Regions from separate parts of the Micromonospora maris AB-18-032 genome, predicted to be linked through region 1. Evidence: riboswitches for the same ligand, from Rfam matches in the RefSeq annotation. Region 1 holds a riboswitch; each other region holds the start of a gene.
What was found. Region 1 has a riboswitch for cyclic di-AMP ahead of VAB18032_RS00395 (C40 family peptidase). Riboswitches for the same ligand answer to the same signal wherever they lie in the genome.

Region 2: it holds a riboswitch for cyclic di-AMP, as region 1 does, so the genes downstream of both, VAB18032_RS02235 (coiled-coil domain-containing protein) here and VAB18032_RS00395 (C40 family peptidase) in region 1, are expected to answer to the same signal.
Region 3: it holds a riboswitch for cyclic di-AMP, as region 1 does, so the genes downstream of both, VAB18032_RS09275 (C39 family peptidase) here and VAB18032_RS00395 (C40 family peptidase) in region 1, are expected to answer to the same signal.

What each region holds. Positions count from the first base shown of each region.
Region 1 is NC_015434.1:76,510-80,519, reverse strand. Features, by position in the region: gene VAB18032_RS00395 (C40 family peptidase) at 1-1,005, opposite strand, end outside; cyclic di-AMP (ydaO/yuaA leader) riboswitch at 1,018-1,151, opposite strand; gene VAB18032_RS00390 (C40 family peptidase) at 1,326-2,339, opposite strand; gene VAB18032_RS00385 ((Fe-S)-binding protein) at 2,594-4,010, opposite strand, start outside.
Region 2 is NC_015434.1:463,826-467,835, forward strand. Features, by position in the region: gene VAB18032_RS02230 (carbonic anhydrase) at 1-635, shown strand, start outside; gene VAB18032_RS02235 (coiled-coil domain-containing protein) at 761-1,774, opposite strand; cyclic di-AMP (ydaO/yuaA leader) riboswitch at 1,779-1,909, opposite strand; gene VAB18032_RS02240 (YibE/F family protein) at 2,076-3,437, opposite strand; gene VAB18032_RS31425 (hypothetical protein) at 3,461-3,664, opposite strand; gene VAB18032_RS02245 (metal-sensitive transcriptional regulator) at 3,769-4,010, opposite strand, start outside.
Region 3 is NC_015434.1:2,010,983-2,014,992, forward strand. Features, by position in the region: gene VAB18032_RS32780 (hypothetical protein) at 1-96, shown strand, start outside; gene VAB18032_RS09270 (hypothetical protein) at 257-1,006, shown strand; cyclic di-AMP (ydaO/yuaA leader) riboswitch at 1,326-1,468, shown strand; gene VAB18032_RS09275 (C39 family peptidase) at 1,594-2,478, shown strand; gene VAB18032_RS09280 (alpha/beta fold hydrolase) at 2,584-3,327, shown strand; gene VAB18032_RS09285 (CDP-glycerol glycerophosphotransferase family protein) at 3,373-4,010, opposite strand, start outside.

The DNA of each region.
Region 1 (4,010 bases):
GTCCATCCGTTTCATCTTCACCGGCTGACCGGCGCGGGAGGCGTGCACCACCCAGCCGTCACCCACGTACATGCCGACGTGGTGCAGATCGCGGTAGTAGAAGACCAGGTCACCCGGGCGTAGGGCGCTGCGGCTGACCGACGCGGTGACCTGACGCTGCCGGGCCGCGTTGTGCGGTAGCGCCACCCCGGCCCGCGCCCAGGCGGCCAGCATCAGACCCGAGCAGTCGTACGCGTGGGGTCCCTCGGCCCCCCACACGTACGGCTTGCCGATCTGGGCGCAGGCGAACTTCACCGCCACCCCCGCCGGCCCGCCCGGATAGCCGGCCGGGCAGGGCGCCGGACGCAGCGGGCCGCCGCCTCCATTGCCGTACGCCCGCAGCCGGAGCCGCTGCAACCGGTCGATCTCGGCGTCGATCTGGCGGCGCTTCTGCGCGAGCTCGGCCTCGGTACGGGCCAACTGGTCGATGGTGCGCTCCAGCCCGGCCTTGGCGGTGGTGAGTTCGTCGCGCAGTTCGCTCGCCTCGCGTACGTCCTGTTGCTGGAAGTGGGCGTAGCGGTTGAGCAGGCCGATCTGCTCCACGACCTCGCCGGGCGACCTGCTGTCCAGCAGGGCGTTGACGGCACCGACCGTGCCGCCCTTGTACGCCCGTGCCGCCAGCGCGCCGACCCGGGTCATCGCCGCGTCGACCTGCTGCTCAAGCGGTGCGATCCGAGCGGCCAGGGCGTCGGCCTCCCGGCGCTTACCGGCGAGATCCTGCCGGGTGGAGTTGTGGCGTTCGATGAGTGGTTCGAGCCGGTTCCAGTCCGCGTCGATCTGGCGCTCGATGGCGTCGACCGTCGGCTCGGCGTGGGCCGCCGTCGCGCCGCCGGTCAGCATGACGGCGGTCGCGGACAGGGCGGCGAGTGCGGTGGTGCAGCGGTACCAGCGGGATCGCGGCGCAGCCGTCGTCGGGCCGGGCGTCGCCGGCCGTGCTGACGGTGGCCGCGGGGCATGGTGTGCCACCGGGCTCCGTACTCCTTCTTCCCGTACCGCCTACCGGGTTAGCTGACGGGTTCGGGCGGGAAGGGAGCGCCCTACCGCGGTGATCGCGGATTCACCCCGGGAACCTGGATCCCCGGCTCGCGCAAGCGACTCGGCGGTGTCGGACCGTTACCGCCCCTGGTGGACGGAACTGCCATCGGACCCGACGATTGCCCAGCGTAGGGACGATCCCCGTCGATACGCAACACATCCACACCATCACTCACGGTGCACAAATCCGACAACGAACAGGGCCCCCGGTCGCTTGACCGAGGGCCCTGGTGATGTTCCTGTCTGCTCGCTCAGCCGGGTCGGCGGAAGCCGGCGATCGGCATCGTGGTGATCGGGGAGACGTTCACCGGCTTGCCCGCTCTGGGTGCGTGCACCATCAGATTGTTGCCCAGATAGAGGCCGACGTGACTCAGGTCACTACGGAAGAAGACCAGATCGCCGGGGCGGGCCTCAGACCTGGAAATGGCCTTGCCCTCGTTCCACTGCGCACCGGTGAAGTGCGTCAGGTAGATGCCGGCGGCCTTGTACGCGTACTGGGTCAGCCCGGAGCAGTCGAACGAGTTCGGGCCGGTGGCACCCCAGACGTACGGCTTGCCGACCTGGGCGCAGGCCACCTTGATGGCGGTGCGGGCCGCCGCGCTGACCACCCCGTTGATGGTCGGGCAGTTGGTGGTCTTGACCGTGGTCACCGGCAGCGACCGCTCAAGTTGCTTGATCTTGGCGTCGATCTGCTTCTTCTTCGCCGCGAGCTGCTTTTCCTTCGCCTCCTGGTCGGCGATCAGCGCGTCGAGCTTGGCCTTCTGCGTGTCGTACTTCTTGCGGACCTTCATCACGCTCTCGAGCTGCTGGCGCTCGTACGCCGCCAGCCGCTCCAGCATGGCCATCTGCTCGCCGAGCAGGTCCGGCTTGGCGTTCAGCAGCACCGCGCCGATTTCCTGGGACGGTCCGTTCACGTAGTACCGCGAGGCGAGGTCCGCCACCCGGTTCATGGCCAGTTCGGCTTCCAGGGCCAGCGGCTGGATCTTCTTCTGCAGGTCGGCCGACTTCTTCCGGTTGACCTTCAGCTGCGACCGCACCTTGTTGTACTGCTCGATGGTGGGCTCAAGCTGCTGCCACTGCTTGTCGATCTGACGCTCGATCTCCTCCACCGAGGGCTCGGCGTGCGCGGGGGCGGAGAGCAGGCCAGCGCCGACTGCGGCGGCAGCCACCAGGACGAGCAGACGGTGAGCGGCTCTCCGCAGGCCACCTGGACGGCTCGACCGTCCGGGCACGTGACGATGGAGGGGCATGGTTGCCACCGGCAGCGACTCCTTTGCAACCGACCGCCGGGTGTCCCGCGGGCGGTAGAGGGGCGGAACAGACGACCTACGGCGGTCGGTGCCCAACATTAGGGAAGGCACCGGGCGGAATCAAGGCGACCAACGAACGATTCACGTTTGCGCGACCGGTTGCGCACAAAGGGTGTCGATCATTTCGTTATAGTCACGCGGGTAAATATGAATACGGGGTACGACGGACCACGTGAGCCCGCCGTACCCCGTAGCTGTTCAGGCCTTGCTCAGCTGCCGACCGGCTCGCCCTCCTCGGCGCCCCGGGCCTGCTCGGGGCGGACCGACCGCAGTAGGACGCTCGCCACATCGACCACCTCGACCTGCTCGCCGGCGCCCTTGCCGTTCACTCCGTCGGTGAGCATCGTCGAGCAGAACGGACAGCCGACGGCGATGGTCTTCGCCCCGGTGGACATGGCCTCCTCGACCCGGTCCACATTGATCCGCTTACCGATCCGCTCCTCCATCCACATCCGCGCGCCACCGGCGCCGCAGCAGAAGGAGCGCTCGCTGTTGCGCGGCATCTCGGTGATCTCGCCGGCGCCCAGCGCACTGCCCAGCACCTCACGCGGCGGGGTGAAGACCCGGTTGTGCCGCCCGAGGTAGCACGGGTCGTGGTACGTGACGCCGCCGTCGACCGGCTGCACCGGGGTGAGCTTGCCGGTGGCGACCAGATGCGCCAGCAACTGGGTGTGGTGCACCACCTCGAACTCGCCGCCGAGCTGGCCGTACTCGTTGCCCAGGGTGTTGAAGCAGTGCGGACAGGTGGCGACGATCTTCCGCTTGGCCTTCTCGCGGCCGGAGAACGCCTCGTTGAGGGTCTCCACGTTCTGCTGGGCGAGCATCTGGAAGACGAACTCGTTGCCGATGCGGCGGGCCGGGTCACCCGAGCAGGTCTCGCCCTCACCGAGGATGGCGAAGGAGACGCCCGCCTCGTTCAGCAGCGTGGCCACCGCGCGGGTGGTCTTCTTGGCCCGGTCCTCGAACGCACCGGCGCAACCCACCCAGAACAGGTACTCGAAGTCGTCGACCTCGCCGACGCGCGGCACCTCGAAGTCGAGGCCCTTGGTCCAGTCCTCCCGGGTGTTCTGCGGCGCACCCCACGGGTTGCCCTTGTTCTCCAGGTTGCGCAGCATCACGCCGGCCTCGGAGGGGAAGCTCGACTCGATCAGCACCTGGTAACGCCGCATGTCGACGATGTGGTCGACGTGCTCGATGTCCACCGGGCACTGCTCGACGCAGGCGCCGCAGGTGGTGCAGGACCAGAGCACGTCCGGGTCGATCACACCGCCGGCCTCGGCGTCGCCGATCAGCGGCTTCTCCGCCTCGGCGAGCGCCAGCACGTCGACGTGGGCGAGCTGCGCGGCGGTGGCCTTCTCCTCGCCGGTGAGGTCCTTGCCGCCGCCGGCCAGCAGGTAGGGCGCCTTGGCGTACGCGTGATCCCGCAGGCTCAGCACCAGCAGCTTCGGCGACAGCGGCTTGCCGGTGTTCCACGCCGGGCACTGCGACTGGCACCGGCCGCACTCCGTGCAGGTGCTGAAGTCCAGCAGGCCCTTCCAGGTGAACTGCTCGACCTGAGCCACCCCGAACTGGTCCTTCTCGGGGTCCGCCTCCTCGAAGTCCAGCGGCTTGCCGTCGCTCATCATC
Region 2 (4,010 bases), 390 kb from region 1:
TCCCGGGCGCGCCGCAGCTGGCGCTTGCCGAACTGATGGCCGGTAATCGGCGGTTCGTCACCGATACGGCGTGGCATCCCAATCAGAACGCCGGACGTCGCGCTGCCGTCGCCGGCGAGCAGCATCCGTTTGCGGTGATCGTGGGCTGCTCCGACTCCCGGCTGGCCGCCGAGATCATCTTCGATCGCGGGCTGGGTGACCTCTTCGTGGTCCGTACCGCCGGGCACACCGTCGGCCCGGAGGTGCTGGGCAGCGTCGAGTACGCGGTGTCGGTGCTGCGTACGCCGCTGGTGGTGGTGCTCGGGCACGACTCCTGCGGTGCCGTGCAGGCGGCCCGGGCGGCACTGGCCACTGGCGCGGCCCCCACGGGTCACCTGGGTGCGGTGGTGGACGCCGTGGTGCCCAGCCTGCGCCAGGCGCAGGCCGCCGGGGTGAACGACCTCAACGAGATCGTCGACATTCACATCGCGCAGACCGTGACGGCGATGCTGGGGTCGTCGGCGACGCTGGCCGCCGAGGTCTCCGCCGGGCGTTGCGCGGTGGTCGGCATGTCGTACCGGCTGGCCGCCGGCGAGGTCCGGGCGGTGGCTGCGGAACCGGCGGAGCTGGTCGCCGAGCTCGCGTCCGCCGCCTGACGGCGAGTGCCGGCCCGACAGAGGCACCTGACGGCACCCGCCGGGCCGCCGAGGGCGTCAGCCGACGGACCGAGGGCCGCCCCACCAGACGGCGGGACGGCCCTCGAAGTGATGCCGGACGTGCGCTAGTACATCGAGACGTGCACGTGGTCTGTGTGGTTCGACGGGCCGCTGTAGGAACTCCAGCCGGTCGCCGGGAACCAGATCTGCCGGTTCCAGATCACGTAGTAGACACCCAACCGGTCGGCGTTACGGACCAGGAACGCGGCCAGGTTGTTGCCGTAGATCCGGGTGTCGTTGTTGTACCAGGGCCGGAAACCGCTGTTCTGCAACGACCAGTCACATGCTCGGCCCTTGGGGTGCTCCCACTTGTCACCCGGTCGGTAACAGCCGACGAACCGGTTGAAACCGGCGCGCTTGACCTCCTTGTACATGTGCAGGGTGCGCGCCGTGATGCAGCCGGACGTGGTCGGGTCGTTCTGGTTGCACGATTCGGGCTTCCAGCCGCCGTCGGCTGCCCGGTTGGGACCGGGCCGGGCGACCGGAGAGGTGGCGGCCACCAGGCCGCCGGTGAGACCGACGCCACCGACCAGGCGGAGCGACTTCTCCGCGTCGCTCTTCTTGCGGGCCATGTCGTTGGTCAGCTTCTGCTGCTCGCGTACCTCGGCGTCGAGCGCCAGTTTGGCCGTCTCGGCGCGGCGCTTGACCGCGTTGACCTCACCCAGCTTCTTGCTGTTGACCAGGTTCAACTCGTCGAGCGCGGCGGCGCGGTGGATGAACGAGTCGGGGGCGTTGCTCTGCAACAGCATGGCGATCGCGCCCACCCGGCCGGTCCGGTACGACTGGGTGGCGATCTCGGCGACCTGTGGGGCGAGGGCGTCCAGGTCCGCCTCGGCGCGGCGGACCTCGACGGCGAGCTTGAGCTGCTTCTTCTTGGACTTTTCCAGCTTGGACTTGGCCTTGGTGTAGTCCCGGTTCGTCGCCTCGATCAGCTCGTTGAGCATCGGCGGGTCGTCGTCATGGCCGGCCGGTTTGGGGGGCTTCGGCGCAGCCGCCGCCGGCAGCGGGCCGGCGAAGACGGCGAACGCGGCGAACACGGCCACCACGGGCGTCAACCAGCGGCGTAGGGGTGCCGTCACTGTCTTCCCTTCCATCGACCGCCGACCGGGTTAGCTGACGGGTTCGGGACGGAAGTGGCCCCTACCGCTGGTGCGGATTCACCCCACGTACCTGGGTTCCCGGCTCGCCTGGTGGCGATTGGGCGGTGGCACCGCAGGCGCCGGTGCGCGCCTTCGGCGGTGACCGGCAGTGAGGTTACCCGACGGTCGGTCTGGTCCTCTACGCGCCGAACCCGGCAAGATGTGTCATTTCGTAATCGCACTGGGTGACGAGTGACACGCTTGTCGATCCTTTCGGTCGGCGTGCTCACGTTGAGGAGTGTCACCATGGGGTGTCGGTGCTCCTGTCCGGTTCGGGCCACTCCGAACGGGTGGCGGGGGGCGTGTGACGGGGACGCGGTGTGCTGAGGGCCTGGAGCGTCTCGGCCCGGTCCGTCGCCGGTCGCGGCTGGGCGACGGCCACGTCGTCGGGTGCTCCGGGTGCCGCGTTCGCCCCGGTGCGGCGCCGTCCGGCGGTGGTCACCACCGTGGCCAGGGCGGTGGTCAGCGGTACGGCGGCGATCAGCCCGAGCGTGGCCACCACGCTGCGGACGATCTCCTGGGCGAGGAACTCGCTTGTCACGATCTGACCCAGCGCGCGGGAGTCGGCGGTGAGCAGGAGCAGCAGCGGCAGCGACGCGCCGGCGTACGCCAGCACGATGGTGTTCACCACCGAGGCGATGTGCGCCCGGCCCACCCGGGTCGCCGAGCGGTACAACTCGCGGCGGGACATGTTCGGGTTGGCGTGCGCCAACTCGGTGACCGCTGCGGCCTGGGTGACCGTGACGTCGTCCAGGACGCCCAGTGACCCGATGATGATGCCGGCCAGCAGCAGGCCGTGCAGGTCGACGTCGCCCCGGAACATCGACAGGGTGGTGGCGTCCTCGCTGCCGAAGCCGGTCAGGTGGGTCGCGTTGGTGGCGGCCAGGCCGAGCAACCCGGTGAGTACGAGCGCGCCGAGGGTGCCGAGTACGGCGACCGAGGTCTGCGCGGACACCCCGTGCGTCAGGTACAGCACCACGAACATGATCAACGCGGCGCCGACGATGGCGACCACCAGCGGCGGCTGACCGGCGCTGATGCCGGGCAGCACGAAGGTGAGCAGGATGGCGAAGCTGGCCGCCAGGCCGGCCAGGGCGGCCAGCCCACGCAGTCGTCCGAAGGCGACGATGGCGGCGGCGAAGAGCACCCCCAGCCAGATCAGTGGCGTACCGCGCTGGTGCTCGGCGATGTTGTAGGTGCTGATCGCCGGGTCCTCCGGGTCGATCAACGAGACCAGGATGACATCGTCGTCGACGCTGACCGAGGGTGCGCCCGGCCCGGCCGGGATGGGGGTGTCCACGTGCTGGCCGGCGTCCGGGCCGTCCTGTACCCGTACCGTGACAGTGCCGCACGGGCCACCGGCCGTCGTCGGGGTGCCCTCCGGCACCGCGGGGTTGGGCGGGCAGGGTTCGGTCACCACCCGGGTGACCGTGCCGTGGTACCGGGGCAGGTCGTCGCCGGCCTCCGGGCGGGGGGCGTCGCGGGGCCAGAGCACCAGCGCGGCGACCAGCGTGGCGAGGAAGAGGGGGACCACCGTCACGATGAGGATCCGCCGCACCCCGGGTGGGGTGGGCGGAGCGGCACGGCTGTGATCGGCGCCCATTCGATAGTCTCCCAACGATTTCTTCAGCGGAGTACGTGTCGGCGGGCGAGTCGGTTCAGCCCGACCGTACGACTCTCGCGGTGGGCGGCCGAGGCGGCCGGAACGTGGCGGAGCCGCTGCGTACGGTGAGTGCCGGGGCGGCCGTCGTCGTCGCCGGGCAGCGGCGGCGGTGCGGGTGCGCGTCCGGCGGCGCGGTGGGCCGGAAGGCGCGGATGTCGGCAGGCCATCGTGTGCGAATGGTAGCCAGCCCAGGAACGGATCGCAGGACGCGTGGGGTTCGTCGGCGGTTCGTGAGCCCGGGCGGTGGTCGACGGGTGGGCCGGAGAGTGGGTCAGCCGCGCTTCATCAGACGGCCGACGGCGGCCATCATCTCGGTGGCCATCTCGTCGGCGCGGCCCTCGGCGGCCCCCTCGTGCATGCAGTGCCGGGCGTGCCCGTCGAGCAGGCCGAGGGCGACCTTGTCGAGTGCGGCCTGGATGGCGGAGATCTGGGTGAGCACGTCGATGCAGTAGCGATCCTCGTCGACCATCTTCTCGACGCCGCGCACCTGGCCCTCGACGCGGCGCAGCCGGG
Region 3 (4,010 bases), 1.9 Mb from region 1:
CAGGGCGTCGACCTGGCTGGCGCGGCTGCCGACGATCAGCCTCCTGCGGTGGACACCTCGGGTCTGCGGTGCGGCCGCGCCCCGCCCGGCGCCTGATCCCCGCCCGTACCGTCGGTTGACCCGGACGGCCCTCTGCGATCGGGCCCCCACCGTGGGTGTCCTGCCGCGCTCCACCACCCTGACGATCCGCCGCGACCCGGCGACCCGCCACCGGCGGCACCCCGGGCCGCCACATCCGCTTCCGTGAGGTATCGACATGGAGAAGACCGTTCTCTACCAGTTCCTGATCGACGCGCCTCGGGCCGCCGCCATCTGGTCGGTGTTGCTGGTGCTCGCGCTGGGCGTGCTCACCGCGCTTGTCGCCCGGCCCGAGCCGGTCCCGCCGACCGACCGGACCCCGGACCTCCCGGACCACGACGATGTCGCGGACCAGCGTCGCTACGCCGGTGAGGTCGCCGTCGCCGCGGCGGGCGCCGCGCAGAACGCCGGCCGCCGCCGGGCCGCATGGCACCGCGCGCAGACGGAACTCGACCGCGCCTGGGCCGCGTACGACGAGGCGGAGGCCGCCGCCCGACGGCTCGCCGCCGCCACCGCCTGGCCCAGCCCCGGTACGCCCCGGACCCCCGCCGAGTACGCGGCTCGGGAGCGCTGGCTGCACCACGCCGCGATGGCCGCATACTGGCGCGGCGACCTGACCGGGCGGCAACTCGCCGACGCGCTGGCCCACCGGGCCGGCTGGGATCCCCGACGGCACCCCGCCGAGCAGGAGATCTTCCTGGCCCGGGTGGTACGTGACGGCCGCCTCGCGGCCTACCAGGCGGCCGCGCAGCAGGAACGCGACGCCTGGCGGGCCGCGGAACTCGCCGCCGACGCCGCCCGCGCGCTCTCCACCGAGGCGTACGCCGCAGCGCAGCGGCTACGGCCGAACCCGCTGCCGGTGCCGCGCCGGGTGGTCGTCGGTCGGCCCGCAGCGACCCTGCGCTGGCGGCCGGCCCGGGTGGGATGAGCCGTCGCGACCACGCCGGTTCAACAACAGGTGGGCCGAAATTCGGTGACCCCGGTCACAGTAATTGCCGAATCGGTCAACGTGGGTCAGACGTCGAAGGTGGGGCGCAATGTGCGGGGACATTGTGAACGTCCGGTCCGGTTACCGCCCCGACAGGGATGTCCGCGAGCGCTGTCCCATTGAGCGACGACAGTTCCGCGATACCCGAAAATAATCGCACCGGACCAGGTTTAAGCAGGTCAGGGCAGGCTTGGCAGGAGCGATACCGACCAGTAGTGTCGCCCTGTCCGGTGCGGTAAATGATCGCAAGTGGCGACGCCGCGCCGACCCGCTCAATCGTGATCACACGAACCGGGGAACCACTGCACCACTTGGGGTGAATCCGTGAGCCACGGCTCGCGGTAGGGCGATCTTCCCGCCCGAATCCGTCAGCTAACCCGGTCGGCGGTGTCGGAAGGAGTTCCTGTCCTCGTGCAGCACAATTCGATCCCCCCGATATTCCCCCGCCTCCACGGCACCGTGGTGCCTGCGCTCGCCGGTCCGCTCTCCGCAGCCTGAGCCAGGCCCACCCGTCCACCCCTCAGCCCGTGGAGGATCTCGTGAAGCACACCCTCAAGCGTCAGCTCCGTAAGCTGGCCACCGAACGCCCCTATCAGCTTCTCGCCACGTCGGCGGCGGCCCTCGTGCTGGCCACCGGCGCCGGTGCCCTGGTCGCCCGGACCGACGACAACCTGGTCGACGCGCCCACCGCGGCCGCCGTGGCCGAGCTGCGCGACGACAGTGCGGCCTCCCGTTCCCTGGCGCGGGTCGCCACCGCCCCCAGCAGCGCCGCTCCCAGCAGTGCCGCGCCGAGCAGCGCCGCCCCCAGCAGTGCCGCGCCGAGCAGCGCCGCCGCCTCGCCGTCGGCGCGGGCCGCCACGGCGGACCCGGACGTGGCCAGTAAGAAGGCCGCCCCGAAGCCGCCGGCGGAAAAGGTGCTGTCGTACGACTACCAGGCCCAGATCAACGGTTACTACTGCGGCCCGGCCGCGGTGCGCAACGCGCTGAGCGCCGCCGGCATCGAGCGCGGCCAGGAGACCCTCGCCGCCCAGCTCGGCACCACCTTCGCCGGCACCAACTCGGCGTACGACACCACTCGGGCGCTCAACGCCGCGGTCAAGGGCGAGCCGTACAAGACCACGATGATCCCCGGTGGCTCGGCGACCCCGGCCCAGATGGACCAGCTCCAGGCCGATGTCGTGGCGGCCATCTCCGACGGGCGTGGCGTCGTGGTGAACGTCGCCGGCAGCGTCGTGGACACCGCCGGTGGCTGGCACTCCTTCCCCGGCGGCCACTACGTCGCCGTGGTCGGCTACGAGGACGAGGGCCGGATGGTGAAGATCGCCGACTCGGCCGACGCGTCGTACTACTCGTACTGGTTGAGCACCATCGACCTGGCCAACTGGGCTGCCACCCGGGGCTATTCGTCCTGACTCCTGCTGTTCGTGCCGGGCGCCGACCCTTCGGGGTCGGCGCCCGGTGTCGTATCCCGGTCGCGGCTCTCGCCGACCGGCCCGGGCGGTGGCAGACTGCCCGACATGATCACGGAGTCGGGTGAGCGGGGCAGCGCGCCGGTGTTGTTGCTGCTGCACGGGATGGGTGCCACCGGCGACGGGTGGCTGCCCTGCGCACCGCTGCTGCACCAGCGGTGGCCGGGACGGTGGATGGCCCCCGATCTGGCCGGTCACGGCGCGTCACCCCCGCTGCCGGCGTACTCGTTCGCCGCCCTCGCCGATCAGGTCGCCGCGAGCCTGCACCCCGGCGACCGGGTGATCGTGCTGGGCCACTCGCTCGGCGGGGTGGTCGGGCTGGCGCTCGCCGCGGTGAGCCGGGCGGTCACCGTCGACGCGGTGGTCGGGCTCGGCATCAAGGCGGTGTGGTCCCCGGCGGAGTTGTCCCGTGCCACGGATCTGGCCGCCCGCCCGGTCACCTGGTTCGACAGCCGCGACGAGGCGGCACGCCGCTACCTGCGGGTCGCCGGGCTGGCCGACCTGCTCAGCCCGGAGGATCCCGCCGTGGCGGCCGGATTACGGCAGGAAAACGGCCGGTGGCGGTTGGCAATGGACCCGAGCGCCTTCGCTGTCGGCGAGCCCAACCTGGGTGCGCTGCTGGCCACGATCGACGCGCCGGTCCTGCTGGCCCGTGGCGAGCACGACCCGATGGTCACCGACGCGCAGCTCAAGGAGTACGGCGTACCGGTGGTGACGCTGCCCGGGCTCGGCCACAACGCCCACGTGGAGGACCCGGCGGCCGTGCTGGCTCTGCTCGACGCCGTACGCTGACCGGGCTGCCGTCACGGAGGCGTCCGGTCAGGGCGCTGGCGGTGCTCAGGTGGCGGGGGACAGCGGCGAGTCGCTGGCGGTGCGGGGAGTCGGGGCGGACCAGGACGGGTCGAGCTCGCGCCGGGCCGCCGCCAGGAACGCCTCGGCGTACGTCTCGGCCGGGAAGTCGCCGAGGTATCGGCGACGGGTGGCCCACCGGACCCCGGCGAGCGGATCGGTCTGGAGCAGCTGCGTCAGCACCTCGTCGAGGTTGACCATGTCCCGGCGCAACACGTAACCGGAAGCGGCCAGCGGGAACCGTTCGAGGAACCGGTCACCGTCGGCGCCGGTGTCGGTGACCGCGTACGGCTTGCCCGAGTACAACCAGTCCGACACCACCCCGGAGACGTCGGAGATCAGGGCGTCCGCGCGGTTCACCGACTCGGCCAGGGTCAGCCCGCTCGCGGCGGCACCGAACAGGTGCTGACGGCCGGTACGTGCCCGGTCGGCGGCGAGCAGGTCGTGCAGCCGCGCCAACTGGCGGGCCGAGGTCGGATTCTGCGTGGTGTAGGGGTGCGGCCGCAGGATCACCGTGGCACCCCGGTCCAGCAGCCGCGACAACAGTCCTTCGGCCACGCCCAGCGAACAGTAGTCGGCGTCGGCGTGGTGCCCGGTCCAGGTCGGGGTGTAGAGGACCGTCGGGT